4 regions of the Paenibacillus sp. JGP012 genome follow, and region 2 is predicted to be linked to each of the others. Evidence: riboswitches for the same ligand, from Rfam matches in the RefSeq annotation. Region 2 holds a riboswitch; each other region holds the start of a gene.
The links. A riboswitch is a leader RNA that binds a small molecule or an ion and turns the genes downstream of it on or off. The one in region 2 is predicted to bind thiamine pyrophosphate.
Positions count from the first base shown of each region.

Region 1 (7,800 bases), on a different contig from region 2:
GCAGCCAGTAACTGTCCTGCTCCTTGGTTTTAATCTTGATCCATTCGCCCTGAACCGCTGCCAGAGTATACTTTTCCTTCGGGGATGTTCGATATGTAATCTTCATCTGATCGGTTGCAGTGCGGTGATCCTTCGGTCCGCTGAATAACGGCAAGCCGTCTCTCAGTGTTACTTTTTCCCCCTTCTTGTAGGGTACGTTGATATTAGGCTCCGTCATTCCTTTGATGGCAATCGGTTCGATTGAACCCGGGGTCGGGGAATGAGATAACGGTGAGGTAGTCAAAGCAGTACTTGAGACTTGTGTTCGGGCGTTCACCTCGAGCGTCTGTGGTATGGAATCCTGAGCCTGTCCGTTGGTTAACGCTATCCGGGTACCCGTCAGCATCGTTCCGCCCAACAGCAAAGCCGCTATTCCAGTTAGTGCTGTGCATATGTAAAACCATGTTCTGCAATCAGGTACTTTTTTCACGTCCATCCATCCCCCAATAGAAGTTATTTCCATATATAACGTTCTGGCTCTCTAAAAAGTTACTACATGACTTCTCTTGCATTCAGAAGTTTATGATACAGATTTTGGGTTAATATCTTATGGGTATTCCATTAATATGCAACTTTTGGGATAAACAGTCCGTCTAATGACTTGAAAGGAGAATGAACATGAACAAAACAACCTCTACACATCGCTCTTATTGGAAACAAAAAAAATGGAAAATGATGCTGGCCGCCTCGATTTTGACCGCAGGAGCGGCACCTGCTCTGTTCACCCCTTCGGTGGCTGAAGCAGCCGCAACAGTTAAACCCGCAGCTTACATTAACAATATGCCTGCAGAATATGATGTGGTCATCCGCCAAGGTGTCACGTACATTGCACTGACTGAACTGCAATTCCTTGGAGATTATACCTTCGGTTACGATAATAAAAGCAAACAAATCAGTATCACTGCTGGCAGTGACAAATACGTGCTCACACCTGATAGCAAAACGATGAAAAAGAATGGACAAACCGCCTCCTTGTCCTCAGCTCCAATTCTGGTCAAGGGAAAAGCGATGCTTCCGCTCCGTGCCATCGGAGAAACGTTCGGTGCACAAGTACGCTGGAATCAAGCAGCCAAAGAGGCTTATATCTACAATACAAACGCTGCTGTGGTGAAAGATTATAACGGTTCTGATCTGACCGCTGCTCGTGAAGCTGCCATACAACTGCCGCGGTTTTCTGATCTGGGCCAGCCTCGCCTGAAAGTGAAAAATCCGCTAGGGCCAGTTGATTCATCCACTGCTTATATTTTCGAACAAGGACAGAAGGATCGTTTCTTCACGATAGAGGATAGTGATCTGGTCAGCTATTATACGATTACCGATGGGAATGCACTGCTGAAGTGGCAGGCAAATCTGGGTAAACAAGCCGGAACCATTGGCGATCTGTTCTTTGTCAAAGCAAAATCGATTGCCGAAGTAGGAAATCGACCTTCTGTCGCTGGTAAAACACTTGTGTCCTTCAAGTACTCCCTCATGCTGGAGGAAACAGCCTATGAATTGATGGACAAGTCCGGCTCCTTGGATAACGGTTCTGTTGCTCCAGCCAAAGGCAAAATTATTGTTGAAGTACCTGGGGAGAAGAAGTAGTTCCGATATAAGGACACGTTGATCCTCCCAAAAGTAAGAAAGTAACCATTAAAAAACGGGATGAAGCAGTTATTTTACTGCCTCTCCCGTTTTTATGTGTTTCTATAAATTCGGAGGAACCGATGTTTTTTTCATAGGGTGCAATTCCCAACGGAAGGACTCCAGCAACCGTGTCGCTATTTTGCACCAGCTTGAATCAATAGGGCCTCGATTTCCTTAAACCCTTTTGCTTTGGCATGACGGAGGGGAGATACGCCATCGCCATCAGCCAGATTAACATCAGCTCCATGATGAATGAGTAGCTCAATCGTTTCCTGCTGCCGTTCATTGCCATCGTTTAGAATGATTGCCTCCAGCAGTGCTGTCCATCCTAAACGATTCACATGGTTCACATTGACCGAGGTTTGCGTCAGCAGTTCTCGAACCACCTCGACATATCCGTGCTCCGAAGCCGGTATGAGTGCCGTTCCCCCGTAGCGGTTCGTGATAGAAGGGTCTGCTCCTGCCTGAATGGTAAGCTTCAAAATATCCAGATCCCCTTCAGCACCGGCATATAAAAACGGGCTATTTAACATGTCGTCCTGCAGGTTAACGTCTGCTCCTGCTTCAATCAGTTTTTGGGCGGATGCTGTATCATGATTGTACGTCGCAATCATTAAGGCCGTTCTTCCGTTCTGATCTTGAGCCTGAACATTTGCTCCCTCCTGAAGAAGTTTAACAATGCCTTCGGTATCTTTTATCTCTGCTGCCTTTAATAACTGCTCATCCAGTGAAGCCAATATTCTCTCCTCCTTTGAGTCCGTTCTCTCACCAGGCATACAGCCTTGAACGATCAGCATACTACTGATCAGTATGATTAGCAGCCATGATTTGTTCATGTTCATCTGAAAGATTACCTCTCCTTGCTCGGTGAGTGGATTGATCTGATAGTGCTTGCGTTTGGTGCGGTTGTGCACATGTTATCACAAGAGCGCTGCCATTGCCCAGTTCAAAATATCACGCTTTCCAAGCGTATTGCTTTATTAAAAAAAACAAAATAGGGTAAAGCAGCTCTGTTGTCTGCCTTACCCTGTTTTCGAAAGTTGTTTATGATAAAAAGCACTTCTCTTAATACTGTGTGTTTCCTGACTGGCTCGTTTTACCCGAAGCAAAGCCCTTGAATAATGTTGGTACTTTGGAATAGCGGGTGTTCGTGATCTTCCCTTGAGATACACTGCTGTCCGTACGCATAATCGCATCTTTGACATTAGAAATGTTGGAGTTGTCCAGCGTCATGTTAACCGCAAAGGTCGTGCCTCCATTTTGCCGTACCAGCTTGCCGATATCATCCGCTCGGAAATTTTTGATGTTAATGGTGCCAGCCGCATTGATCTGGAACACTTTATCATAGGCTTTATATGCTGCACCGCCAGTAATATTAACGGTGCCTGAGGATTTCAATGTCAGTGCATCCTCGCCTACATCCTCCCATACAACGTTGGAAATATTACAGCTGCCGTAACAATGCACACCGTCCGCTGCTGGTGCACCAATAATAACATTTTTCAACGTAGCTCCTGCCTCCAGCCGGAATACAGGCTTCTGATTTTCCGCTTGAGAACCGTCACCCAATGTAGAGGGATTGGCTACAAACGTTTTTCCCTGCCCATCATAAGTCGTGCCCTTCGGTACCACGATGGTTGAATTGACGACGGTCGGTGCAGCCGCTACAGGCATTACACCAAATACAGAAGCAACGAGACCGGCAGACAACAAGAGCGTCAACATTTTTTTCATCATCAACATCCTCCCTTGATTTGAGTGATTTGTTGAACAAGCCGCTGGCTTGTCTACAGGAACCTTTTTGAGGTACACGGCACACCCCTTGTTCGGAACCTGATTCAATCCTACAAAAAAAGGAAGATTACAGGAATAATCCCTGGATTAGATTTACCAATTTCAGCAGTAATACAGATATGGTCTCAGCTTTTTCCAATTCGCATTTAATTGGCATGTACCGATATTAACTAGCAGTATGCTGTTTTTACCCCTTTTTTCATGAGCGCAAAATAACAGAAAAGACCGTATTGGCTGATTACAGGCAATACGGTCTCATCTCTCAAATCGGTGAAAATCCGGAGGCCATGAGGTCATTCAGCCTCAAGCTCCCGCGCCAAACCGCTGACGATATCCACACTTGCGGCACAGTTCCTCTACAGCCTCCCATTTCGAAAAGCCGTATACCAGATTGTTAGCCCGCTCCCCATCAACGATCTCGGAGAAAGACTGCTCATGAATATTGCCAAGGTTAATGACACCTTCACCATCCAGGCAGCACGGAACGACCGTTCCATCCACCAGCACCGCAGCCTGACTGCGCAGCGCATGGCAGAAGCCTTTCCCGTCATCTTCCGGTGCATCCAGACTTGGCCATTGGAATTCGTGGTCCTGATTCAGATATACATTCGGTGCAATTTTGACACCGCTGCCCGGAACGACCTTTTCCTCAATACGGAAGTCCAGATTGAATTCACGCTCCAGTACTTCAAGTGTTTCCCGATTTCGATTCATCTGGGCATTCGTAAAGTTATCCTGTGTGAGATTCCACAGCCGGAACGAAATAATGACATTATGCTTCACAGCCTCACGAGCGAAAGTCAAAATATTGCGCAAATAACCATCACGATCCGTTGATCCCTCATGTCCGTCAAAGCTGTGCAGGGAGAAATTCATCTGTCTCAATGCAGGTTTGCCCAGCAGTTTATGCTGTGTCTTTGGCAGGAGTGTACCATTGGTTGTAATGTTAACCTTGAATCCCTTCGCATGAGCGGAATCCAGAAGCAGGTCGATTTTGGGATGCAGCAGAGGCTCCCCTTTGACATGCAGGTAAATATGTTTGGTGTGCGGTTTGATCTGATCCAATATATGATTAAACACTTCAGGGTCGATAAAGCCTTTGGCTCTTTTCGTTTGTGGACAAAAGCTGCATGCCAGATTACAGATGCTTGTGATCTCGATATATACTTTCTTGAACGTTTTCAACTCAGGGTCCCCATTCTGCCGGGAGGAAAGTAGAACAGTTCCTGCCCTCATTCGTTATGCGGCCATATGGGCCAATCCCCATTATATCGGGTTAACGAGCGAAGGTAAATCGGTAAACCGCAGCGTTGCCAAAACAAGCGTCAAGTCTCATGCCCTCTTTACATTCTGGACGCATGTGATATATGCTTGGATCATAACTGCATATTTTGCACATCACACTGGGGGAGCCTTACGGCTGAGACGAATATATCATTCGGACCCTTTGAACCTGATCTGGATCATACCAGCGGAGGGAAGTGGAGCGGCTCTTGTGGATAAAGGATTCTCCATTGATTTGGCAGAGTCCATGCTGGTAAAACCTCTATAGCTTCGCTCGTTTCCTCTGGAAATGAGTGGGGCTTTTTTTGTTTTCTCATCGCATGGGCATGGACGAGAATTCGTTAAAGGCCGTATTGCAGGTTCTTCGATGTAATGGTCTGTATGTAAATACCAGCTTGTCTCACCATGCAATTCATTTTAGATCAAGGAGGTAATGACGTTGTCTTATCTTGAGCGTGTGCGTGCACTTAATCCTTTGGTACACAATATTACGAATCTGGTGGTAGCCCCTTTCACTGCCAATGGTCTGCTTGCCCTTGGAGCCTCTCCGTTCATGGCCTATGCTCACGAAGAAGTTGCTGACGTTGCGCGTATCGCTGGCGCAGTTGTGCTCAATATCGGTACGTTAGATGAAAAGGTGGTTCAAGCCATTCGGCTGGCAGGACAGTCCGCTAATGCGCATCATGTACCCGTTGTGCTTGATCCATTCGGTGCCGGGGCAACTGCATATCGCACGGAGACGGTGCAGCAGCTTGTTCGTGACCTTCGGCTGACTGTATTGCGCGGGAACGTTGCCGAGGTTGCTCATGTCATTGGCGTACCCTGGAGTATTAAAGGTGTGGATGCCGGGGAAGGTGAAGAAGACCGCATCAGCATCGCGGAACGGGCTGCACAGCAGCTTGCATGTATTGTTGTTATTACGGGTCAGTACGATATCGTTACGGACGGGTATCAGACGTTTCTCATCAGCAACGGACATGTACTGCTTACGAAGGTCACCGGCGCGGGATGCCTTCTCAGCTCGGTCGTTGGTGCTTTTGCAGCAGTCGCCCGGCCGGGAGATGATTTACTGAACAGCATTGTCGAGGCTGTTGCTTATTACGGTGTTGCAGCCGAACAAGCTGCCGCCCTTACAGCTCAGCAGGGTCCAGGCAGCTTCCAGCTGGAGTTGTTAAACCAGCTTGCGAAGGTGACACCCGAGCTCGTATCAGAACATTCACTGATCCGTCAGATTCGCGGAGGTGCAAGATGAATATAGCCCAGGCTTTGACAATAGCAGGTGCCGATAATGGCGGTGGTGCAGGTATCCAGGCAGATCTCAAAACCTTTCAGGAGCTTGGAGTATACGGAATGACGGTGATCACAGCCATTGCGGCACAGAACACAACAGGTGTCCAAGGTGTATTCCCCATCAGTTACGCCGGCATTGCCCAGCAGCTTGATTCGACGGGAGCAGACTTTGAACCACATGCAGTCAAAACCGGCATGCTGTATAGTGCGGAGATTATTCGTCTCGTTGCAAGCAAATGGCGGCAATACGGCTGGTCCAATCTGGTCATTGATCCGGTAATGGTAGCCAAAGGCGGAGCACCGCTGCTCCAGCAGGAGGCCGTACAAGCTCTCATTGAGGAGCTTTTGCCTCATGCCTTGATTACCACGCCCAATATTCCCGAAGCGGAGCTGCTTACAGGCATGAGCATTAGCAGTCTGAGCGAACGTGAAGAAGCCGCAAAGCAATTAGTGCAGATGGGCACAGCATATGCCTTGATCAAAGGGGGACATGACGCGGGAAGCGGCATGATTGTGGATGTTCTGTATGACGGGCAGTCCTTTCATTATCTGGAGAATAATCGGGTAAACACACGGCATACCCACGGTACAGGCTGCACGTTCTCTGCTGCCATTACGGCCGAACTGGCCAAGGGTTCGACTGTTGTGGCTGCCGTTACAACCGCGCGAGCGTTTATCCAGGCAGCCATCGAAGATGAGCTGGGAATCGGGGCCGGGCACGGACCGACGAATCACTTTGCGTACCAGCGCAGACAGCGGGGTGAGCGCTAATGCGGGCATGGGATGCAGAGACGGTGCGCCGCGCGCTGCGGCTGTATTTGGTAATGGGCAGCGTCAATACGACGCGTGACCCGGTGGAGGTGCTGCGCCAGGCGATTGCTGGCGGCATTACGATGCTCCAGTTCCGCGAGAAGGGAACTGGAGCATTGGCAGGCGAAGCCCGCACAGCGCTTGCGCTGCGGCTTCGCGAGGTGTGCAGCCAGCACGGGATACCGTTCATCGTGAACGATGATATGGAGCTGGCTGTGCAGGTGGAGGCCGACGGCGTTCATGTCGGCCAGGGCGATGCGGACGCGGCGCTGGTGCGCGCCCGCATTGGCGAAGGGCGGATGCTTGGCGTATCCGCCCACTCCGCCCTTGAAGCCCGCCGTGCCGTGCAGGCGGGCGCAAGCTATCTTGGCGTCGGGCCGATGTACCCGACGCGCTCCAAAGCGGATGCCCACGCTGTGCTGGGCCCCGCCGGGGTTGCGGAACTGCGCGCCGCAGGCATCGCAGTTCCGGTGGTTGGTATCGGCGGCATTGCGCCCGATACCGCGGCCGCCGTGATGGCGGCTGGAGCCGACGGCGTAGCCGTCATCTCCGCCATCGCGGGTGCGGCCGATGTGCGCGCAGCGGCTGCACAGCTCGCTGCGATCACGCTTGGGGAGCAGGCATAGCCGCGCTCCCCACACACCCACAAACCAGGATGCAGCTGTGGTGTGCTGCATCCTTAACCTTTCAGCATCAGCCATCTAAACGATGAATCTTTTCTGTTCTTGTACTTCATATATAATTACTCTCAAGTACTTCATATGTAATCCCCCATAGATTACTCACCTCCGAAAAATACATGTTGACTCTCACGTAACGTGACACTGTACAATTCAGGTTGTAAGGAGGTCTTACTCATGGCCATGAAGGTTAAGGAAGTCTCCGAACTGGCTTCCATCAGTGTGCGCACACTGCATCACTATGACGAGATCGGGCTGCTTGTCCCGGACGAGATTA
Region 1 is NZ_JACHKG010000018.1:119,064-126,863, forward strand. Features, by position in the region: gene HNR77_RS30690 (outer membrane protein assembly factor BamB family protein) at 1-469, opposite strand, end outside; gene HNR77_RS20230 (copper amine oxidase N-terminal domain-containing protein) at 658-1,623, shown strand; gene HNR77_RS20235 (ankyrin repeat domain-containing protein) at 1,800-2,501, opposite strand; gene HNR77_RS20240 (pectate lyase) at 2,731-3,399, opposite strand; gene HNR77_RS20245 (radical SAM/SPASM domain-containing protein) at 3,763-4,644, opposite strand; TPP riboswitch at 4,855-4,956, shown strand; gene thiM (hydroxyethylthiazole kinase) at 5,177-5,995, shown strand; gene thiD (bifunctional hydroxymethylpyrimidine kinase/phosphomethylpyrimidine kinase) at 5,992-6,804, shown strand; gene thiE (thiamine phosphate synthase) at 6,804-7,469, shown strand; gene HNR77_RS20265 (MerR family transcriptional regulator) at 7,701-7,800, shown strand, end outside.
Region 1: it holds a riboswitch for thiamine pyrophosphate, as region 2 does, so the genes downstream of both, thiM (hydroxyethylthiazole kinase) here and thiC (phosphomethylpyrimidine synthase ThiC) in region 2, are expected to answer to the same signal.

Region 2 (7,800 bases):
ATATATTTTATTTTGAATGACACAACTCACTTTTGAAATACATATGAAATATACAACTCAACATAAACCAATGAATTAAACTAATACAATGATGCATGTCCATCATGCATGTAAAGGAGGAACCAAGATGATCCGCATGCCTATTCAGCAAATGATCCCGTATCACCACCAATATCCACGCAACACGGCGACCGCTGCTCCGAAAAAGGAAAATGAGAACACTCAAGGCCTATCCTTCCATGAAATTTTACAGCAAAAAATGGCGAAAAAGAACGTATCCATGAATATGAGATAACGCTTTACATCGGTTCCCCCACTCCCTATACTACGGTAAAAGTGACATTTCAGGCGTGGCTATGTTTACCTGTGACTCATTCATTGTGTGATCTCGACGCGCCTTATCGTCACCTCTACATAAAGGGGATGGCCTATGACCACAATTGCCTGTTTCCACGCACACCACTCCAACATCAGACTGATCGAGCAAGCACTGGCTTCTTATTCTGTTGAACTGGTTCACTATGTGGACCCGGGTCTTGATCGACTCAAGCATGATGAGAATTTCAACAGCACTATTGTTCGGGAAAAAGTAAACCAGACACTGCAATGGATGAGCCGTTGTCATGCCGATGCCATTCTTGTGACGTGCACCTTGTTTGCAGCTGTACTGGAACAAATGCAACCGTTGCCGATTCCGGTAACGGGCATTGATGATTCACTTCTCGCCATGATGAGAAGGCAGTCGAAACAATATTTGCTGGCGTTTACGAATCCTGCGACTGTTGAGCCGACAATGGCCCGGTATCGTGAACATCTGGATCCGCATGGAGCAGAAAAAGACAAGCCCGAGCTTGAATCCGTGCTGCTGCCAGGCCTGTTCGATATGGTCATGCGCGGGGATCAGGACGGCTATCTCGCGGCTTTGGAAGATGCACTACACCGGCTTGTCCTTGAACGCAAGGACACCTGCCTTGTAGCCGCCCAGCTCTCCATGGCCCCTGCCGCCGAACAGGCATCCCTGAGGGCAGGTGTGACCATCTATACACCACTATCCTCGTTGGGCCCAAGCCTGGAGCGAGATATCGGCATTACACCGAGGGTATAGGTGACTTATGTAAAACGTTGGTCACGTTGTCATGTGTCATGTGTATCACACATGTTCCCCTCGTACACACAAACATCTACGTTGCTTGACCGTTACGCCAAACAACTGGAATTAGCTAACGTTATCGGTCTATTGTCAAAAATAACTTGTTTATGGTGCATATACGGTGCTGCACATACACTAAAAAGAGCACGCAGCACCATGGGGTCTCCCTGTACTCCTAGTCAACCTACACAGCACACGGCGGCGCTCCATGCACCCATCTGTAACCTATACCGCATGACGCGCTCTATGCACTCATCAGTAACCTACACATCGCATGACGCGCTCTATGCACTCATCAGTAACCTACACAACGCATGACGCGCTCCATGCACTCATCAGTAACCTTTACACCGCATGCTGCGCTCTATGCACCACCAGTAACCTTTACACCGCATGCTGCGCTCCATGCTCTCATCAGTAACCTTTACACCGCATGCTGCGCTCCATGCACCCATAATTGACTTAACCTGTCCATTCGGTTCGTCTTTTACATGAATCACCACAGCTACATGCATGTACACTTTAAATTTTGGAGGAATGAAATCATGAAACATCTCGCTGTAGAACCTGGTCAATCCATCGGAGATATCCGGCTTGGCATGACACAGAAGGAAGTTGAACAGACAGACGCCTTCACCTTTGATCCCAAAGTGGAGTATGATGCTGCTCAAGGCAAAGCGCAATTTATTGAATTTTATGAAAGTGATGAGTTCAAGTGTATGCTGGGTGAGCTGGATCTGCTGGGCACTGAAGCCGACACTCTTATTCCGCAATTGGACAAGACCGCTCCCTATGACCGCGAGGACCCCGAGCTTGGATACAGTTACCAGTTTGATGAGATCGGCCTGATTCTATGGCGTCCAGTGCCAATGACCCGAGCGGATATGCAGGAGCCCTGGTTTCAGGAGATGCCTGCCGAAAACCAGCAGGACGAGATGAAACATCTCTGCTTCTCCACAGTAGCCGTGTATGCTAAAGGATATTATGACTAAATCGCTGGAGTTTCGGCAGGATGAACTGCTGTTGAATAGAGTTGATGGACGAGCAGATAGAGCAGCAGGTAGGTTGGATAAGTGTTTGACAGGTAGTTGACACAGGAGTAAGTGGTTGGTAGTTGATAGGTAGGAACGTAGTAAGCCAGTAGCCGAAGTAATTGGTGGGCTGTTGATCGGTGGACATGGTAGGTTAGTAGCTGAAGTAGTTGGTGGGCCGTTGATCGGTGGACATGGTAGGTTAGTAGCTGAAGTAATTGGTGGGTGCTTGATCGGTGAGGACGGAGTAGGTCAGTAAAGGTACCGCTAACGATTCCAGATGACGCTATTTGGTGCTTTTTAGCCCCGTTGGAAATGTAACGATTCCTAGAAACGCTATTTCAGGTTTTCAGGTGTATATTTCTCGTTTTGCGGCGATTTTGGGTGAAATAACGTCGCTGTGATTCGTTAGAAATTTCACAGTGGCAAAAACGGCCAAATAAGGTTTGTGGGAATCGTTAGAATTGGGAGACGAGATTTGGAACCTTACATCGGATATAAAAAGTGACCCGGAGACTCAAGCCTACAGGCCTGAGTCCGGGTCATTTTTTATTTACTGGAACTGCCTTTCATCCACTTCTACTTCCACTTCTACTTCTACTTCTACTTCTACTTCTACGATACCACTATACTGTGATACTGCGATACCACGCTACCTTCTCACCTACGAACGCGTCCGGTACTCCTCGGCTTTCGCCTGCATACCAGCGGCTACAGCCTGCTCTTCGCTCAAGCCACGGTCTGCGGCAAAGGCACGGATGTCCTGCGTGATGCGCATGCTGCAGAACTTCGGCCCGCACATGGAGCAGAAATGTGCCTCCTTCGCCCCTTCTGCGGGCAGCGTCTCGTCGTGATAGGACAGTGCCCGTTCCGGGTCGAGTGACAGGTTAAACTGATCCCGCCAGCGGAACTCGAATCGTGCCTTCGACAGCGCATCATCCCGGCGCTGGGCACGCGGGTGGCCTTTGGCCAAGTCAGCAGCATGTGCGGCTATTTTATAAGCGATAACCCCTTCACGCACATCGTCCTTGTTGGGAAGCCCGAGGTGCTCCTTAGGTGTAACGTAGCAGAGCATGGATGTACCGAACCAGCCAATCATTGCCGCTCCGATGGCAGATGTAATGTGATCGTAGCCGGGCGCAATGTCGGTGGTCAGCGGGCCGAGGGTATAGAACGGTGCTTCCTGACAGATTTCCATCTGCAAATCGACGTTTTCCTTGATCTTGTGCATCGGCACATGCCCCGGCCCTTCAATCATCACCTGCACATCATGCTTCCATGCAATCTGCGTTAATTCACCGAGTGTCGCCAGCTCCGCCATCTGTGCCTCGTCATTGGCATCGTAGATGCTGCCTGGACGCAATCCATCCCCCAGAGAGAAGGCCACGTCATACCTTTTCATAATCTCGCAGATTTCCTCAAAATGGGTGTACAAAAAGTTCTCCTGATGATGTGCCAGACACCACGCCGCCATAATCGACCCGCCCCGTGACACGATGCCTGTCATCCGCTTCGCAGTCATCGGAATATAACGCAGTAGCACGCCAGCATGAATCGTAAAATAATCCACGCCCTGCTCCGCCTGCTCGATCAGTGTATCCCGGTACAGCTCCCATGTTAGAGCCTCAGCCTCTCCGTTCACCTTCTCCAGCGCCTGATAGAGCGGCACCGTACCAATCGGCACGGGAGAATTGCGGATAATCCATTCCCGGGTTGTATGAATGTCTTTGCCTGTGGAGAGGTCCATCACCGTATCCGAGCCCCAGCGTACTGCCCAGGTCATCTTCTCTACCTCCTCCTCGATGGAGGAAGATACAGCCGAGTTGCCGATATTGGCATTGATTTTAACGTGAAAATGACGACCAATCAGCATCGGCTCACTCTCCGGGTGATTGATGTTGGAGGGCAGAATTGCTCGCCCGCTTGCCAGCTCCTGCCGCACAAATTCAGGCTCTACGCCTTCACGAATCGCGGCATATTCCATCTCTGGCGTAATGATGCCCTGCCGCGCATAATGCATCTGTGTAACGCAGCGGCCAGCCTGAGCGCGCAGCGGCTGCCCCCGGTATCCGGGGTACTCCTCCGCCCCGGCTCTTCGTCCGCCAGGCTTCAAGCCGTTATCCTCGGGTTTCACCGCCCGGCCTTCATATGCTTCTACATCACCGCGCTCCATAATCCAGTGATTCCGGAGCGCTGGCAGCCCCTTCCGAATATCCATCTGGAATTCGGGATCGGTCATCGGGCCGCTCGTATCGTAGACACGCAGCGGCTCATTATGCTCCACCCCTTGGGGAGTATTCGTGTCATGAAGGGCAATTTCACGCTCCGGTACAGCAATGTCCGGCCGTGAGCCCTGAATGTATACTTTGCGGCTGCCAGGGAAGGGCTGAACCCCTTCCACCGCTGTGGTTTTCTTTTCCACGGGATGACCATCGCGCCCCAATTCCTCTGTTCCGATCTGCTCCCTCGTCTCATTACCTGTATTCATGTCCCCTGTCTCCTCCTCTGTGATTTTTGCTCCGTGTCGTTTGCACACGAATGTGTCAGCTTTGCATGGCTCACCCACCTGTCCAGAACATCCAGAGCACAGAAGCACAGCAGGAATGACCCTGCGCACACAGCCGCATTGATCCAGGAGACACCTTATTATGTACAGGCAGCGTCGAATTCGGGTTTGGCTTCACGATGAATTCAGGTGATTTCACCGCTTTTGTTGTTCGTTGCTTGCCGTATCGTCTAACCCCTGACCTGCACAATCTGCGATCAGATCAGGGTTATCAACGAAGGCAAACGCTCAACTTACGAAGCTCCACTTGCTGCTGTATATAAAAAAGCCGGTTCCGAGGGAACCGACTCATGTCCATCACCATACACGTAAACATAGGCATCTCGCTGCAAAAACAGCATCTGCGCCAGGTTAACGTCTATAGTGTTTGTGGTCAAAAGGCCGATTACTTCCCTACGCTGGTATGATCCAGATCAGGTGCAAAGGGTCCGGAATCTCGTGCGATCCCGTCTCAGTCCGGACAATTCGGACTCCCCCAGTAACGTAAACATATTGCGGCATACACGCCGCTGTTCAACTTAAACGATGATGCTCAAGCTAGCCCCGCTGGGCCGTCCATTACAGAGTAGCTTAATCTGGTTAGAAATACAACCTTTATATTCCAGAGAATTTGTTTGTTCCGATGGAACAGGAGCAAAAGCCCGTTAGCACAAACTCTATTGGAACAAAATATTGGAGCCAATTTCACTCCAACAAAAGTACGCCAACGAATTTACGACAGCATAAGTCCCATCTGCGCTGCCGCTTCCTTCAGCACGGGTGCATACTCATGCAGTGTCTCCTGTGAGAGCCGGCTGACCGGGCCAGACACAGAAAGCGCTGCCGCAATGCTGCCCCTGCGATCCATAATCGGTACGGACACCGCAGCCGCTCCAGGCTCACGCTCTTCGTAGCTCGTAGCATACCCGCTCTCCCGGATGTCTTCCATCTGCGAAAGATACACGGCCGGGTCGATAAATACGGGCCATTCCGGGCCGTTCATCAGCTCTTCGCGGTCCTCTTCCGTGGCAAATGCCATCAGCACTTTACTGGAAGCTCCTACGGAAAGCGGCAATCTGGCCCCTACAGGCGCAACCCGGCGAATGGCCTGATCACTCTGTACCGCCTGAATCCGAATCCGCTCGCTGCCGTCTCGAAGGTAGAGACTCACCGTTTCACCCAAACGATCCCGAAGCCTCTCCATCGCAGGCAGCAGCAGAATCGCAGGATCATCACTGCGTGACATATGGGCAGACAGCTCCCAGATGCGAATGCCCAGTCGATATTTCTCCGTGGCCGTATCACGAATGACAAAGCCCTTATCCTCCAGCGTAGCCATCAAGCGATGCACTGTGCTTTTGTGCAAACCGATCTGGCTGGCAATTTCGGTGAGTCCAAGATCACTGCGCGTGGTAAAACATAGTAATATATCCAGCGCCCGTTCTACAGCCCGGACGGTTAACTTGCGGTCTTCCATGGCATGATGCCCCCCTCATGTTTCATCACATGAAACTTGGTTACATAAATTATATGAGAAACGGTCTCATCTGTAAACCGGAAAGAGTGATAAAGCTGGCGAAAACTTGAAAATAACATGCCATTTTACGCATCTCTCATGCAACTTAATCTCCTGTAAATTTCACACTATGGAAATGTTATCTATACAACTAAAGAACTATATAACAATTGCGTAACAAATGGCGCTAATCAATTGACTTTAACTATATCGGAACATACGATAAAGATAGGAACACATTTAATTAATTCATGCTAAAGCATGACTTTAGCATCAGGATGTATGCTTGATTTTAAGTAAAATAAATAGCTGTTGTTTGCCCGTTGTAATCGTATACTGAATTTCGCTTAACTGAATTGTAAAGGAGGGGCGTGCATGTATTCGACATCCCAGAGCGAAGCCCCGCTGCATACCAAAGTGTCCGATCTGCCCTCTTCGTTGTCACCAAGGCTGATTCGGTTTAAACATATTGTCGTAGCGTTGCTGCTCTCCGTTGTATTTTTCCTGTTGTTTTGTTTTATTGCCTTACACGGTTATATTGCATGGGTGCTTTCGAACCCTACAGTCGCACCGGTTTTCTCGAATCCCATGCAGGCCAAAAACATGAAATACGAGGATATCACCTTCCCGGCAGCAGACGGCAGCCGCACGATGCAGGGCTGGTATATTCCCGCTAGTAATGACTCGGGTAAAACGATTATTTTCAGTCATGGCTATGGCGCCAACCGCGAGGAAACCTGGGTGCCGATGTATGATCTGGCCCACTACGCACACCAGCTCGGGTTCAATGTTGTGATGTTTGATTACGGCTTTGCCTCTCAAATCAACAGAGCTGTAGCTACAGGCGGTAAAGCCGAGTCACAGCAGCTGCTTGGTGCTATTCAATTCGCGAAGCAGCGCGGAGCGCAGGAACTGGTCGTATGGGGATTCTCCATGGGAGCAGGCACCGCTTTGCAGACCGGGTTGCTGACGAATGAAGTAGATGCCATGATTCTGGACAGCACGTTCCTGCTGGAGCCGGACACGCTCTACCATAACATTCATAATCAGATCAATCTGCCGCGCCAGCCTACACTGGAGATTATGAAGCTGCTCTTCCCTGTGCTGAACGGGACAGGTCTGCAACAGATTCCGTATCAGGAAGTGAAGAAAAAGGACTATTCGTTCCCGATCTTCTTTATCCACGGTACGGAGGACGAGAAGGCTCCTTATCCAATTGCCGAGCAGCTTGCCGCCAATCAGACCAATCCATATTCGGAGGAATGGATCGTGAAGGACGCGCATCACGAGTTGATTTTCAGGGAGCATCCGAAGGAATATTTACGCCGTGTTTCGACTTTCCTGAGTCATGTGACCAAGACCAGCAGTGACGATGTGCAGCAAAGCGCAAGTAATAATGTGCGTTAAACTAACATTTATAGATGAACTTTGTTAGCGTGATCCACGCTGCAAAGCTCAGTGAACGTGTTCAGAGCCCCCGAAGGGGCTCTTTTTTTGCATGCACATAGGACAACACGCTCCCTGAATATACTGCCTGAGACTGAGCTATATAAGCTGA
Region 2 is NZ_JACHKG010000026.1:17,687-25,486, forward strand. Features, by position in the region: gene HNR77_RS23310 (hypothetical protein) at 128-295, shown strand; gene HNR77_RS23315 (aspartate/glutamate racemase family protein) at 431-1,105, shown strand; gene HNR77_RS23320 (hypothetical protein) at 1,696-2,142, shown strand; gene thiC (phosphomethylpyrimidine synthase ThiC) at 2,846-4,669, opposite strand; TPP riboswitch at 5,121-5,234, opposite strand; gene HNR77_RS23330 (IclR family transcriptional regulator) at 5,460-6,203, opposite strand; gene HNR77_RS23335 (alpha/beta hydrolase) at 6,618-7,649, shown strand.

Region 3 (7,800 bases), on a different contig from region 2:
CAAGAATCAGTGCAAGCATGCCTCGTAAAGCCCATTTCATTCTACTCATGTCCAGTCTCTCTCTCCTGTCATCTTTATTTTGCCTTCTCTTACATCCAATATTTTACTACAACTATACCTTATATCGGACAAGAGGTGGTTAAAGTTAAATACAGGATCAGAAAGAGGGATAGGACCCATTTCTGATTTTCATTGTATAATATACAAAAGTGACGAAATACTGTTTTAATACAAACCATGTAAGGAGGATGAGACTTGTATGATTGAGAAAAATTTGCTGGATATGGTTGCTGTTAAAAACACCAGGAAACGTATGAAGGCTATAACCTCCTCAACGTCTACCAAGATTCGCCCGGAAGATGAGATGATCTTATTGATGAAAACCGCCCGCAACCGTTTCGAAAAAGCACTGCAATCGGGACAGATCGAAATTATTAACGAACGCGAATGGAAGCTGCGTTAAGGGCATAAAGGAACGCGCGAAGATTTCGCGGGTTCCTTTATTCTTCTTTATCATGTTTTCCTCATCTTTATTATCTTTGTATCCCTTCATCTTTCTTTATCTTATACTCCTCATCGTCATATCTCTTCTTTTCGTTCCTCACCCTGCTCACACACCGGCAACACCAATCGTTCGAGTCCGCCCATGTATGGTCGCAGCGCTTTCGGAATATGAATGCTGCCATCGGCCTGCTGATGGTTTTCCAGCAGTGGAATCAGAATACGTGGCGATGCCACGGCTGTATTGTTGAGCGTATGGCAGTAAACCAGCTTGCCATGCTCATCCAGGCAGCGAATGTTCGAGCGGCGCGCCTGAAAATCATGCAGATTCGACGACGAATGAGTTTCGCCGTAAGCACCGCGGCTTGGCATCCACGTTTCGATGTCATACTGTTTGTACGTTTTCTGCGACATATCGCCTGTACATACGGCCACCACACGGTACGGCAGCTCCAACTGCTGTAGCAGTTCCTCCGCATGTCCCGTAATCTCCTGCAGCATACGCTCCGATTCCGCTGCGTCCGGTGCACACATAATCACCTGCTCCACCTTGGCAAACTGGTGCACACGGTACAAGCCTCGCACATCCCGTCCCCCCGAGCCTACTTCACTGCGGAAACAGGTCGATACGGCTGCCAGTTTTACCGGCTCCTTCACATCGATGACTTCATCCGCATAATACGAAACCAGCCGCACCTCCGATGTACCTACCAGCCACTTGTTCTCACCCTGCAGCTCATACACTTGATCCCGGCCAGTCGGGAAAAATCCGGTATTCACCAAAGCATCCTCTCTGACCATAAGCGGAACCTCAAGCGGTGTGAATCCGTGCTTCAGCAGCAGATCTAGCGCAAGCTGCTGTACTGCCCGGTGCAGCAGCAAACCAGCGCCCTTCAGCACATAACTTCGCGTTCCGCCAATTTTCACGCCGCGTGGAATATCAATCAGCCCATGCAGCTCCCCAAGCTCGACATGATCCTTTGCGGCATAGTCAAACTCGGGCAGCTCACCCACCCGCCGCAGCTCCACATTATCTTCATCCGACAGACCTGCAGGTGTATCCGGTGATACCACATTCGGCACCAGCCATTGCAGTCTGGTTACCTCCTCCTGAATCAACGCCAGCTCTGCCTCTTTCTGCTCCAACTCATCATTAAGCTGTTTCACCTGTGCCCGCATCGTCTCAGCTTGCTCCCGCTCTCCCGTCTGCATCAGCTTCCCGATCTCTGCCGACAATGTATTACGCAGACGCCGCCCTTCCTCCGTTTGCTGCAGGAGTGCTTTGCGTTCATTATCCCGCTGGATTAAAACCGCAATTTCCACTTTGATTTTTTTCCCGTCAGCTGCCGCCTGAACCTCTTCTGCATGTGCCCGAATCCACTTCATATCTAACATGGTCACCGTCTCCTTTGGCTAAAAAAATACAAAGAGCGCCCTCATCCCTTGGGACGAGGAGCGCTCTGCTCGCGGTGCCACCCAACTTGCCGAATCATTCAAATTCTTCTGATTCGGCCTCTTGGTCCGCGATAACGGGCGGTTCCGGTTAACTTGGGAAAGTTTCAATTCGCTCCCTGGCGAAAACGCCTCCGAGTTGGATTCTCTTCAACGGCATGATCCGATCTGTAATTGTGTTTACCAGTATATACGAAGACAGATTAAAATTGCAACTTCTCAAGCCCGATTTTAGTGAAAACCAGAAAAATGAGTTCTTACTGCTCATTGATCCCTGTTAACACAGGATCCTCTTACGCAGCTTTGCATTGTTAAATCAGATACAGTTATAATCATATAAAATAATTAAATGACTAATTTTCCACCAACAATTGTTTGCCTTCAGAAGGAAATACATGTTCTTTTTTGTAGTGTTTCTTGTTATTAGTATATTGGGATTTATATTTGGAGTTAGAGCGCTGTTAATCCCTGATTCCTGGCCGTTTAATCTGAATAAAAGAGAGCTCGATCACATGGATCTAACCAGCATTCGATTCAGAGGAATTTTTCTGATTGCGCTCTGTATCGTTTGCTTTACAGCTTCTCTCAGACAACTATTTATAAGTTGAACTAAAGATTTTACACAAACCACTCCGATGCCAGAATAACCTGGAGAGTAGCTGTTATCCCCAGTTTTTTTCGATTCCTTTTTCTAAAGGGGAAAATCCGGTGATAAGCGTATGCCTTCGAAGCAGCTTTCTTTCAGAAAGCTTTTAGGCGACCACTCCGCTTTTTCAGGTTTTTTCTGTCCTACGGTAAAAGGTCTGAACTCAAAATATTCCTCTATACAATAGAGTATATATTATAGAATGGAACTGTTTCTCGATGAACATGAATCCAAACAACCTGAATCCCTCAGAGGCCGAGGCTGCCAAACAAAGAGCAGATGAACTCGCCCAACAAGCTAAACGCAGTACATGGACAAGTGGCATCCTGACCACAATCGTTATTGCTGTAATTTTGATTGGCCTATTTTATTGGATTGCTTATATCAGAACTTCCTGAGTCACCCGCCTAAACAAAATTAATCTGATTTTCAAACGAAATCGGTCAATATAAATTGCCCAGGAAATACTGATAATCCACTCTTTTCCTGAGAGATAACCGCTCTATTCAACGATGGATTCAAGCAGATACAGCTGTTTTCCTGCTCTTGAACAATCTGCTGAACAAATATCGCACAAGCGGTCCTAAAACAAGCAGCTGCAATGGCAGAGCCAGACTAAAGTTACGTGCAACGGTATGAAAATACGCCCCGAATACAGATACACCATTTAATTGATCGGCAATAGAGGCAGTCACAATTCCATACAGAGACATGATCAGAACCATGCCGATGACCATAAGCAATGACATGGTGATGATGCCTTTTACTTTACCGGACTTGGCAAATGGAAGGGAAAAGGCAATTTTTTTCGCAGCAGGACCAACAATGAAGGATTCCACCAGAAATGCGATAATAAAACAGATCACGAATTGAAGCAGGATCTGCATCAAAGACATCTGGTCTAACATTCCCGTGTGCCACAGATTAAAGGTCATCATCACCAGGACCATTCCTGTACACATCATAATTCCAAAAATAACTTGTTCTTTCTTGCTTACTGGCATTACACTCATCCTTTCTATAACTTGGATCATTATAGACAATTGCACTCCCCTCTCATAAGTGAACATTATGTGAACGATTTGGCGACTAGACACATACTCGTCACTGGCCTATAATTACACCTAGTAATGCCCGTAACTTCATAGTTTCCCAGGGGAGTCGGAATTGGCCGGCTGAGAGTGTATCCCATCAAGATACTAACCCTTAGACCTGATCTGGATCATGCCAGCGTAGGAATCGGAGTATATTGCAAGAGGCACAGCTATAAGCTGAACGCCCTTCTCTCACACCTGCACGCGTCCCGGATTACGGGACGCTTTTTTTGTTTTCTTTTGACAAGCAGAAACAGAAAAATGTCGTCATCTGGATAACCCGCGAGGTATAAATCAGCCGATTTATGCAAAGGGATTGGATATGAAGCCAAGGAGTACCCCGTGCCACCCGGCCGGACAGAACGAAGGAGAGAGAATCGAATGAACTGGCGTAAAATGTTGGGAATGTTATTCATGTGTGTACTATTGGTGACCGTTGCAGCATGTGGCGGTAAAGGGGCCGAGCAGGCTGATCAGAACGGAAGCACTAGCACAGACAACAAAAGTGAAGACAGCAGCGCGGCACTGAAGGATGTCAAGGTTGTGCTCGACTGGACTCCAAATACCAATCATACAGGTCTGTATGCAGCCGTAGATCAGGGATTCTATAAAGCAGCAGGTCTGAATGTCGAGATTGTGCAGCCAGGAGCTGGCGGTGCAGATACAATGGTTGCTTCTAACGAAGTACCGTTTGGTGTCAGTTACCAGGAGAGTGTCACTCAGGCGCGCACACAGGACGTACCTCTCGTATCCATTGCGGCCGTGATTCAGCATAATACATCCGGGTTTGCCGCTCCTGTAGACCGCAAGATTAAATCGCCGAAGGATTTTGAAGGCAAAACGTATGGCGGTTGGGGCTCACCGGTTGAGGAAGCCGTGATGCAATCCATTATGGAGGGCGAAGGTGCTGACGTATCCAAAGTCAAAAATATTAACATGGGCGACGCGGACTTTTTCACAGCGGTCAAACGGGATATTGATTTTGCCTGGATTTTCTATGCCTGGACCGGGATCGAAGCAGAGCTCCGCGGTGAACCCATCGACATGTTATATGTAAAAGATTACTCCAAAGCGCTGGACTATTACACACCTGTGCTTGTGACTAATGAGCAGACGATTCAGAAGGACCCTGAATTGGTGAAAGCTTTCCTGAAGGCTACTTCCGAAGGGTATCAATATGCGATTGACCATCCTGAAGAGGCCGCGAACATTCTGATCAAGGCTGTACCTGATCTGGATAAGGAATTGGTGCTGGCAAGCCAGAAATGGCTCAGCCCGAAATACAAGGACGACGCACCGCGCTGGGGCGAGCAGAAGGAAGAAGTGTGGAAAAACTACACCGACTGGATGTTTAACAAGAAGCTATTAGATAAAGAGATTGACGTATCCAAGGCGTATACAAACGAATTTTTACCGCAGTAAAAATTTTCACTACCATTAATACCTTATGTAATATTATCGCTTCATGTAAAACGTAATTTGATATTTACACAGAAACGTAAAGTGTAGAAATACACTAACACAACTTGATAAGTTGACATTTTTGTACACCTAAACGAAGAATGTAGAACCTATTTGGAGAGCGCAGCGGTCGCCTGAAAACTCTAAGCAAGAAAGCTACATTGGAAGCTTACACTCATCCCAAAATCCCCCTTTCTATATAAGTTTAACTATTAGATTATACAAAAACGGAGAGGACAGAAAAAACCTGAAAAAGCGCAGCGGTCGCCTTTATCCCCAGATTTTCCCCTTTGGAAAAGGGTTCAAAAAAAATCTGGGGATAACAGCGATTGGAAGGTTATTCTGGCATCGAAGTGACTGTGTAAATTATCTTCAGTCAAACTTTTATAGAATGGATTCAAGGAATTTCGGGAGATAACAGCGATCGTAAGAGGGGACTGCAATCGGAGTGGCAACGTGTACAATCGCAACAACTTATCCCCCACACACGAAAGGAGTCTTGATCTCTCATGGCAAGCACGTTACTCAGCATTCAAGTGATACCGAAAACGCCAAACGGCGAGAATTCATACCCTTATGTAGACCGTGCGATTGAAGTGATTCAGCAGTCTGGCTTGAAATATCAGGTCAATGCACTAGACACCGCAATGGAGGGCGAACTGGAGGAACTGCTGGAAGTGGTCCGCAAAATGCACGAGGTGCTTGTGGAAGCCGGCAGTCCAAGCATCATCTCCCAGATCAAAATCGCACACAGTCCAGACGGGTTCAGCATGGATACACTGACGGAGAAATACCGCTAATGTCTGCCTATTTCAAAAATGTATGGCCGCCCCTTGTGGCGGTTATTCTCTTTATTGCGATATGGCAAGGGGCGGTTTCCCTGTTCCATATTGAGAAATGGATGCTGCCTGCGCCGTCCGACATCGCCCGTGAAGCAGCTTCACAGGCAGATCGTCTCGGCATGCACGCCTATGCAACGATCCAGTTAACCCTGATCGGCTTCGCGGCCGGAACAGCCGTTGGCCTGGTCATTGCGATGGTGCTGCATCTCATTCCTTTTCTCAAATCAGCCTTGTATCCTTTACTTATTCTTAGTCAAAATATTCCGACCATCGCGCTGGCACCGCTCCTGCTGATCTGGTTTGGCTTTGGCCTGCTGCCCAAGCTGATTACGATTATTCTGGTCTGCTTTTTCCCGGTAGCGGTCGCCGCTATGGACGGACTCACACGCACCGATGCTGCGATGATGAACTACATGCGTATGGCGGGTGCGAAGCGCCATCATATCTTCTGGAAGCTGGAGCTTCCTCATGCCCTGCCATCGGTATTTTCGGGCATCAAAATCGCCGCCACCTACAGCGTGATGGGTGCAATCATTGCCGAATGGATCGGTGCAGACAAAGGCATCGGCTATTATATGATGCTGCAGAAGTCAGCATACCGCACAGATCGTCTCTTTGTCGCGATCATGATTATTGTGGCGCTCAGCCTGCTGCTGTTCCTGCTCATTGCATTGCTGGAAAAGCTGCTTGTGCGCTGGCGCCCGCAAAAACGTTAAACCTGTACCACGAGTCTGTACTTAGGAGGTGATCACCGTATGAAACAGCTACAGGACAAACCAGATACAGGCGGAGAAGAGACCAAGCACGGTCACACAGCATTGACTGGAGCAGGCATATCCAATGCTCATGATGCTCGCCTTGCTTCTGTCGCCACTCAGGTTGCTGGTCCAACCGATGCTGCACCCGCGTCTAATTCAGCAGCTGCACCTGTTCCATCTGCGCTGGATATTGTGGATGTGCATGTAGCCTTCAAGGAACGGCGGCGTAAGCTGCCCGTGCTAAACGGGCTGTCCCTCACGGTGGAAACGGGGGAATTTGTCGCCATCGTTGGCCCGTCCGGCTGCGGTAAAAGCACCTTGTTCCACATCATTGGCGGTTTGTTGAATCCGCAGGCGGGCGAGGTGCGGATGAACGGCAAGCCGGTTACGGGGCAGCGCGGGCATATCAGTTATATGCCGCAGCAGCCCGCCCTCTTCCCTTGGCGGACGATTGAGGACAATGTGCTGCTCGCGGGCGAGGTGGCCTCTGCCGCAGCTTTTACTGCCTCCAATGCTCTACCGGCTCCGCGCCCCGAGGCACTTGCGGAGGCCAGGCATTGGCTGGGCAGTGTCGGCCTTGCCGGATTCGAGCGGGCATATCCTCATCAGCTGTCAGGCGGAATGCAGCAGCGTGTGGCTTTCCTGCGTGCATTGCTCAGCCCGCAGGAGCTGATGCTGCTGGATGAACCATTCAGTGCGCTCGATGCCCTGACCCGAAGCGACATGCAGCGCTGGCTGCTGGATATCTGGGAACAGAACCGCCGCTCGGTGCTGTTCATCACGCATAATATCGAGGAGGCGCTGCTGCTGGCGGATCGGGTGTATGTGTTATCCAATCGGCCAGCAGCTGTGCTGCACGAGGTTCAGGTTCCTTTTGACCGTCCGAGACGAGAGGAAATAACCGAGGACCCTGCTTTTCTCGAAAGCAAACGGCAAATTGCCCAGTGGATGAAAGAAGAACAGCAGAAAGCCCGCCTATCTTGATATTTGGATACGCGGGTTTTTTAGTTATTTTTTCCTCCATTAGGTGGTCCATGCAAGGGGAA
Region 3 is NZ_JACHKG010000021.1:51,322-59,121, reverse strand. Features, by position in the region: gene HNR77_RS21700 (Ig-like domain-containing protein) at 1-49, opposite strand, end outside; gene HNR77_RS21695 (hypothetical protein) at 260-463, shown strand; gene serS (serine--tRNA ligase) at 580-1,896, opposite strand; gene HNR77_RS21685 (hypothetical protein) at 2,824-2,997, shown strand; gene HNR77_RS21680 (DUF2798 domain-containing protein) at 3,118-3,603, opposite strand; TPP riboswitch at 3,744-3,856, shown strand; gene HNR77_RS21675 (ABC transporter substrate-binding protein) at 4,075-5,115, shown strand; gene HNR77_RS21670 (thiamine-binding protein) at 5,664-5,954, shown strand; gene HNR77_RS21665 (ABC transporter permease) at 5,954-6,712, shown strand; gene HNR77_RS21660 (ABC transporter ATP-binding protein) at 6,752-7,738, shown strand.
Region 3: it holds a riboswitch for thiamine pyrophosphate, as region 2 does, so the genes downstream of both, HNR77_RS21675 (ABC transporter substrate-binding protein) here and thiC (phosphomethylpyrimidine synthase ThiC) in region 2, are expected to answer to the same signal.

Region 4 (7,800 bases), on a different contig from region 2:
CAGGAATCTTTTTGACCATCGCTTTGATTACGATTGTGGTGTTGTTGTTTATATCAGCGCAGGAGGCTACCAAAACAGCGCAAAATAACTTTGCAGATATTCAAACAGAGCTGTCCCAGGCTGCATTTACCGTATATGACGGGACAACCATCAGCGGATCACAGGTGACAAACGCTTTGCGTAAATACGCGGACAAAGACCAGTTCGGCATTCAAGTAATTACAGGAAAAAATAGAGGTGGACAATGGTATGGCAATCAGCTCAACATCTCTCAGGACATTAACAACGCGGACTATGGCTCTGTGCTTGCACCAGATGAGAAGGTAGGCAGCATCAATCAGACGATGAGTGAAAAAGACAATCAATATGTTAATCCGAGTGGTAAGTTCAAGGCTATTATCATCAAGGACCGCTCCAACGTTGTGAGAGGGCTGATTTTCCAGCAGTCTTGACTGGAGCTGGTATAACATGTCACGCAATACACAGCATCTGATGCTGTTCTGTACGGCGGTTGTGCTTTTTGTGGCAGCCTGCCTGTACGGGCAGCGAAACATCACTATTTTAATGGGCGTCCTGAATGAAAGAGCAGCAAGCGTTACAGCAATGGATGGCAGAATCCATACGACGCTGCATTCAAGTCAGCTGAGTCGGTACACTGGAGCTGAAGTGCTGCATACTGTGCGGCAAATGACAGGCACCGGGGTTCAGGTGGAGGTAGATGGTCATGAATATGTCATTGATCCGCTTGCTGATCCGTCAGCCACAATTCCGGTTGAACTGGAAGGCAGTTACCTGCCTGTGTATAACCGAAGCGCCGCCGGAGAACTGTTAAAGCTCTCTTTTCGGAAGGAGGTAGAAGGCAATGATTAATGCAGCGTCCAAATTATTGGCTGTGCTGCTGGCCGTCCTGCTGCTTTATATTTATCCTGCAGCCGAGACGGCTCAACGTCAGGATGACATTGCACGGATGACTGCGTCCCAGAGTGTCACTCGTTTCGTTGATGCTGTGCGGACCAAAGGATATATTTCTCCTCAAATGCTGGCAGAGTTTGAAGAGCAGTTAGCGCAGACGGGTAACAATTATGAACTCTCCATGGAGCATTTACATAAAAAATATGTACCGCGTTATACAGACCCGATGAATCAGAGCAGTTTTACGGGAACCTATGAGGTCGTTCATGACGGCTATTATTTATCCCAGATCCGGGAACGCCTCTTTCCGGTGTCAGGCACATTGACAATGGATGATCCGGGGCGCAGATATACGCTAAGCGTGGGAGATTTTTTCTCTGTAAGCCTTAAAAGCACCAATCGTACACCTTTCATGCTTATTCGGGAATGGCTGCAAGGTGGTACGGCGCAGGCGGCCGCGATTTTTACTGCACATGGAGGCATGGTGCTGAATGAAGATTACTGAGCTTGGCATCGTGTTTGTATTGATTTTCTTCCCGTTCTTTTACATGCTCACACTTCATACGAATGATGCACAAAAGGCGAGTCTGCTTGCAACCCGTTACCAAAAAGCACTTCAAACCGCAGTGATGGATGCAGGTGCAGTTATGCATCAGAACGAGAAACCGCATGCGGAGGCAGCTTATGATTCTGCCAAGTTTGTCAGAGCGGATAAGGAGCTGGCATTGTCCACCTTTACACAAACGATGGCTTTAAATATGGGAATTCAGGATGATCTGCCGGCTATTCAGCATATGTTTGATTACATTCCAGCCATCGTTGTACTGGATTATGACGGTTATTATATTTTAGCCAAAGAAAACGAGATGACCGGGGATATGCAGCAGTCCTTCAGACAGGTGTGGAGCCCCAAAAGGCCTTATACATATACAGATTCGGATGGGAACAGCATTAATTTTACACTTGATCGTTATGTGTATGCATATGATGCTGGCACAGGTAAATGGATCGAGGGCTTCCAGCAAGAACTGGCTGGCAACAGCACGATCAGACTGCTTCAGGATTCAACTGTATTTGAACAGGTACGGCGTAGTCGAATCGTGACTCGTGTTCAGGACGAGCTTGCAGAGGTCATTAATCGGCATAATGAGTTTGCAAGAAAAAATGGTGTGTCCTATGTATTCACAATGCCCCTGATTTCGCAGGAAGAGTGGTACAACTCGATCAATGACATCGGTTTTATCGCTTTTATGCAGGGAATTGCAGTTGGGGATCAGAGAATGAACAATTTTGCGATTGGCGGGGGCAGACTGGTCAAAAAAACAGCAGTTGTTGGTGGGCTTGATCCCGCAACAGGCATTAAATATCATTATCCTGCCACTTGCAATCCTGGCTTTCTTGCTCAAGAGGTGTTTACAACTGCGAGGCAGGCAGCGGCTCAAGGTTATTTTGAATATAATTGCACTGCACAATTTTCATTACTTTCAGAAAAGACAGAACCTGTGCTAAAATAAAGGTTCAAAAAAAGTTAACTAGGGCGTGTCTGAAAACTCTGAAGGAAGCAGATTTTGCTGAATTTTCATTCCAAGAAAGGAAGTTTTCCGCAGGCGTGCCGGGGCACGTCAAGGGAAAGTGACGCAGCAGGGGGCGAAAAGGCGGTAAAAGATGCACTTCAGTAGGTTTCAAGACACGCCCTAAAGTAATGTAAATAGATAGGAGCAGCCTCATCTTATGAGTTTATTGTCTGTAGAGAATGTCAGTCACAATTTTGGAGACCGTACATTATTTAAAAATGTTTCTTTTCGTCTGCTTGCAGGAGAGCGCGTCGGCCTGGTCGGAGCCAATGGTGCAGGCAAATCAACGCTTATGAATATCCTTACGGGTAAATTGCTGAAAGACAGTGGTAAAGTAGAATGGACGCCTAAAGTCCGTTATGGATATCTGGATCAGCATACAAAGCTGACCCCTGGCAGAACGATTCGTGATGTATTGAAGGATGCTTTTCTGCCACTGCTTGAGCTGGAAAAGGAGCTGATGCAGATCACCGATCAGATGGCCGATGCAGATCCGGACAGACTTGCGCAGCTGCTGGAGGAAATGGGTGAAATTCAGGAGCAGCTGGAGCAGGGCGATTTTTATCTGATTGATGTCAAAGTGGAAGAGATGGCAAACGGTTTGGGGTTAAATGCGATTGGTCTTGATCGGGACGTTGCTGCCCTGAGCGGTGGACAGCGCACTAAGGTGTTGCTTGCAAAACTGCTGCTGGAGAAGCCAACTGCCTTATTGCTGGATGAGCCGACAAACTATCTTGATGTAGAGCACATTGAATGGCTGACGCGTTATTTGAAAGACTATCCGCACGCCTTTCTGTTGATCTCACATGATACAGAATTTATGAATGAAGTTGTGAATGTGATTTACCATCTGGAATTTGCCAAACTCACACGCTATGCTGCCAATTATGAGAAGTTTCTGGAGATGGCGGATATGCAGAAGGCGCAGCATATTGACGCCTATGAAAAGCAGCAGGAATATATTAAAAAGCAGGAGGACTTTATTCAGCGGAATAAAGCTCGTGCATCCACCTCGGGACGCGCAAAAAGCCGGGAAAAGCAGCTTGGCAAAATTGAGCGGATTGATCGTCCGGACGAAGCGGCAAAACCAACTTTTAAATTCAAGGATGCCCGTGCAAGCAGCAAAACCGTGTTTGAAGGTGTTGATTTTGAAATTGGTTATACGTATCCGCTCCTGCCAAAGATGACGATGACCATCGAACGCGGAGAGAAGATTGCTATTGTGGGCTGTAACGGTGTGGGTAAATCAACACTGCTCAAGACAATTCTGGGTAAAATCCCGCCCATTAGCGGTAAAACCTTTCTCGGCGATTACCTGGAGACGGCATACTTCGAGCAGGAAGTACGTGCTGCAAATATCACGCCGATTGACGATGTATGGAATGAGTTTTCTCATCTGACTCAAAATGAAGTACGGGGACATCTGGCCCGGTGCGGTCTCAAAAATGAACATATTACACGTCCTTTGAACATGCTGAGCGGTGGGGAGCAGGCTAAAGTCCGTTTATGCAAGCTGCTGATGCGTGAAAGCAACTGGGTGCTGTTTGATGAGCCGACGAACCATCTGGATGTTACTGCGAAGGCCGAGCTTCAGCGTGCATTGAAGGAATACAAAGGAACCGTTTTGCTTGTATCCCACGAACCAGATTTTTACGAAGGCTGGGTCACCAAAACGTGGAATGTGGAAGAATGGTCTGAAAAAGCACGATGACAAAAAAATCCGACTGTGGTAATATAGGCTACAACTTCAACTTCATATGAACACTAGGGGGGCCGCACGATGCGGCTGAGATGGAAGAATGCGATTCCGGACCCTTTGCACCTGATCTGGATCATACCAGCGTAGGGAAGTGGCGCGTTTCAGCATAATGACAGTAAGTGATCCTTTTATGAACGAACAGGAACCTTACTATACAGTGATGCAGGCATGAGTTACCGCCGAACGGTTATGGACTTAACTGTTTAACAGGTATTAGCTGCACGCTCGTTATTTAACCTGAACCTTTGTTTATACGCAGCCACTCCTACGGGAGTGGCTTTTTTGTGTTATGTCATTTCCGTACTTAATGCTGAACGGATGAGAGGGAGGACAACGTGAACACAACAGGGCTTGCGGCAGAAAGAAATGAAAAGAATAAACGGCTGATCGATCGCTCTCCAAAACAAATAGACACATGCAGCCCGACATGTTGCCAAGATGACTCTTCCTTTGAAATGCATATTGTGTCTACCAATAAAGGTGAGCGAACCACTGTACTGAATGTTGTCAAGCAGATATGGCCTTGGGTGGATTACATTCATATCCGGGAAAAACAGCTCTCGCTGCAGCAGCATTTCATCTGGGCCAGGCACATGACAGAGTCAGGAGTTCCATCCTCACGTATTGTCATCAACGGGGCCAATCCGTTTGTGCCCAGCGAATTTTGCCGAGGGGCGCACTGGAGCCAGAAGATGCTGACGAAGGCGGAAGAGAGCATGAATGCTGTGAATAAGGGGGAACGGATGCGCTTGGGAGTATCGGTGCACTCCATACATGAGGCACGTGTGGCAGCGGATTACGGTGCAGATTACCTGTTCTTCGGGCATGTGTATACAAGCCGCAGCAAGCCTGATCTAACGCCCAGGGGGTTGGAGGCGCTGGCTGAAGTATGCTCAGGCGTTGACATTCCTGTCATTGCAATTGGTGGTATCCAGGCATCCAACATTCAGGCGGTGCGGTTAGCGGGAGCCCGTGGCGCTGCTGTGATCTCGAGTGTATTTCAGCATGAGGACCCGGCTCATGCGATCCGTCTTATAAAACAGGCTGCAGAAAGAGTAATATGAATGTTTCGAAATCAAGGAGATGAACACATGCAAAAGCGAGGAACCGTCTCACCGGATCAAGGTTCTGATGATCAATCCAGATGGAATGCATGCTATGGATCGGATGAAACTTCTGAATCCGATACTTCATATGAAACTGCCAGTATCCCGCAATATGTATCATCAGGCAAGCTTCATGCAGAAACCATTATTGTTGGCGGAGGCGTTATAGGTTGCGCTGTTGCCTTTGAATTGACACGAAGAGGACACGATGTGCTTCTGATCGAGCAAAACGAGATTGCCAGCGGAAGCTCCTGTGCAGCAGCGGGAATGCTTGCTGCGGATAGTGAGGAATTTACTCATCCTGTTATTGCTCAGGCTGCTCTTGAAAGCAGAGCATTGCTGCACAGTCAAAAGGATCAATTATCTACTCTATCGGGCATGGAACTTGGGTTGAGGCAGAGCGGATTCATCACACCGTTCAGATCATACAGTGAACTAAGTCGTTATAAGGAAAATCGAAGGGCTTTTCCACTGACGGAACAGCTTTGGTGGGATAGAAATACGGTGCAGCGAGAAGCTGGCTGGCTTAATCGGGATACGTATGGTGCTTATTACCGATCATTGGAGAGTGAAATTCTGCCCGTGTCGTTGACCAGAGCTTATGTGAGGTCAGCACACAGGATGGGCGCCCGGATATGGGAAGGCGTCAAGGATATTCAATTAATAGTGAATCAACTTGGTGTACAAGGAATTGCTACCCCGAAGGGAAATGTCACTTGTAAACACGTAATTATAGCTGCTGGCTTGGATGGTGAAACGCTGCTGCAGCAGGCTGGTATCAACTTGCCTTCAACTCCGGTCAAAGGAGAGGTAGTTGCGATTCAATTTCCGGCGGACCAAACAGCTTACAAACCGGATCGCACGCTCTATGCGGAGGATGTCTACATCGTTCCAAAAGCGAATGGAGAGGTGTGGATCGGGGCTACGAGTTGGCCCGGGAAAAAAGATCACAGCGTATCAGCCTATAGTGTGCAACGATTGCTTGGTACGGCAAGCAGCTGGGTACCGGGAATCAAAGAAGCTCATTTCTTGCGGACATGGGCAGGTGTAAGACCTTCAACCCCGGATGGTCTTCCGTATATAGGAGAATGTGAAAACATGCCTGGTTTGTTTACTGCCTATGGACATTACCGTAACGGAATATTGCTCAGTGCGGTAACCGGACGCTGGATTGCAGACATGCTGGAGGGCAAAAGTGCTGAGGATATTGGGATTGAAGCCTTATCGCCTAATCGATTGAACAGAAAGGAAGTTGTGCGTTGAACATTATCGTGAACGGACAGAAGATGGAGATTGATGATGATTTGAATCGGGTGGACAAATTGCTGCAATCCTTTAACCTGCAAGTGAAAACGGTTGTTGTAGAGCTGAATCGTAACATTTTGACAAAGGATCATCATGAAACAACAGCGCTGAGAGAAGGCGATCGAATCGAAATTGTTCATTTTGTCGGTGGAGGCTAATTTAAGACAGATCGCAGCATAGATAATCATATTAATCTTGGGAGAGTGATGATATGCTTCATATCGGAAAATATGAATTTAATTCAAGACTGCTGCTGGGAACAGGCAAATTTACGGATTTGCAAGTTCAGAGCCAGGCTGTAGAAGCTTCGGGTACAGAGATATTGACCTTTGCGGTACGCCGTTTGAATCTGGAGGAGGCGGGTAAGCAGCATTTTCTGGACACGCTGGATTTAAGTAAATATACACTCCTGCCAAATACGGCAGGTGCCTCAACTGCAGATGAAGCGGTGCGGATCGCGGAGCTTGCACGGGCGTCAGGACTTTGTGATATGATAAAAGTTGAAGTCATCGGAGACGGGGTAACACTGCTTCCTGATCCGCTTGAAACGTACAAGGCTTGCAGCATTTTGCTGGAAAAGGGCTTCACCGTGCTGCCTTATATTTCGGACGACGTTATATTAGCTAAACGACTGCAGCTGCTGGGAGTTCATGCAGTGATGCCGGGTGCTTCTCCGATCGGTGCGGGCCGAGGTATCATTAATCCGTATAACCTGGAAATCATTATTGAGCAGGCTGTTGTGCCCGTCATTGTTGATGCAGGTTTGCGCTCACCTAAGGATGCTGCTTATGCCATGGAGCTGGGAGCGGACGGTGTACTGCTGAACACGGCGGTATCCGGATCTCATGATCCGGTCAGCATGGCCAAAGCGATGCGGCTCGGGGTGGAGGCAGGAAGGCTCGCGTATACGGCAGGCATGATCCCTGTGAAGCGTTATGCGGCAGCAAGCAGTCCGGCGGAAGGAATGGTTCATACATGACAGAACAGTTATACCAAGCAGAGCAGGCCGATCGTTATTCCAGACAGGAGCGATATGCACCTCTCGGCCCAGAGGGTCAGGCCAAATTAAAGGAAAGCAAGGTATTAATTATTGGAGCAGGCGCACTTGGAACAGGTATTGCCGAAACGCTTGTTCGCTCTGGTG
Region 4 is NZ_JACHKG010000008.1:130,630-138,429, forward strand. Features, by position in the region: gene HNR77_RS12690 (ABC transporter permease) at 1-452, shown strand, start outside; gene HNR77_RS12695 (hypothetical protein) at 469-870, shown strand; gene HNR77_RS12700 (hypothetical protein) at 863-1,417, shown strand; gene HNR77_RS12705 (hypothetical protein) at 1,404-2,426, shown strand; gene HNR77_RS12710 (ABC-F family ATP-binding cassette domain-containing protein) at 2,644-4,197, shown strand; TPP riboswitch at 4,243-4,352, shown strand; gene HNR77_RS12715 (thiamine phosphate synthase) at 4,581-5,309, shown strand; gene thiO (glycine oxidase ThiO) at 5,337-6,614, shown strand; gene thiS (sulfur carrier protein ThiS) at 6,611-6,814, shown strand; gene HNR77_RS12730 (thiazole synthase) at 6,868-7,635, shown strand; gene HNR77_RS12735 (ThiF family adenylyltransferase) at 7,632-7,800, shown strand, end outside.
Region 4: it holds a riboswitch for thiamine pyrophosphate, as region 2 does, so the genes downstream of both, HNR77_RS12715 (thiamine phosphate synthase) here and thiC (phosphomethylpyrimidine synthase ThiC) in region 2, are expected to answer to the same signal.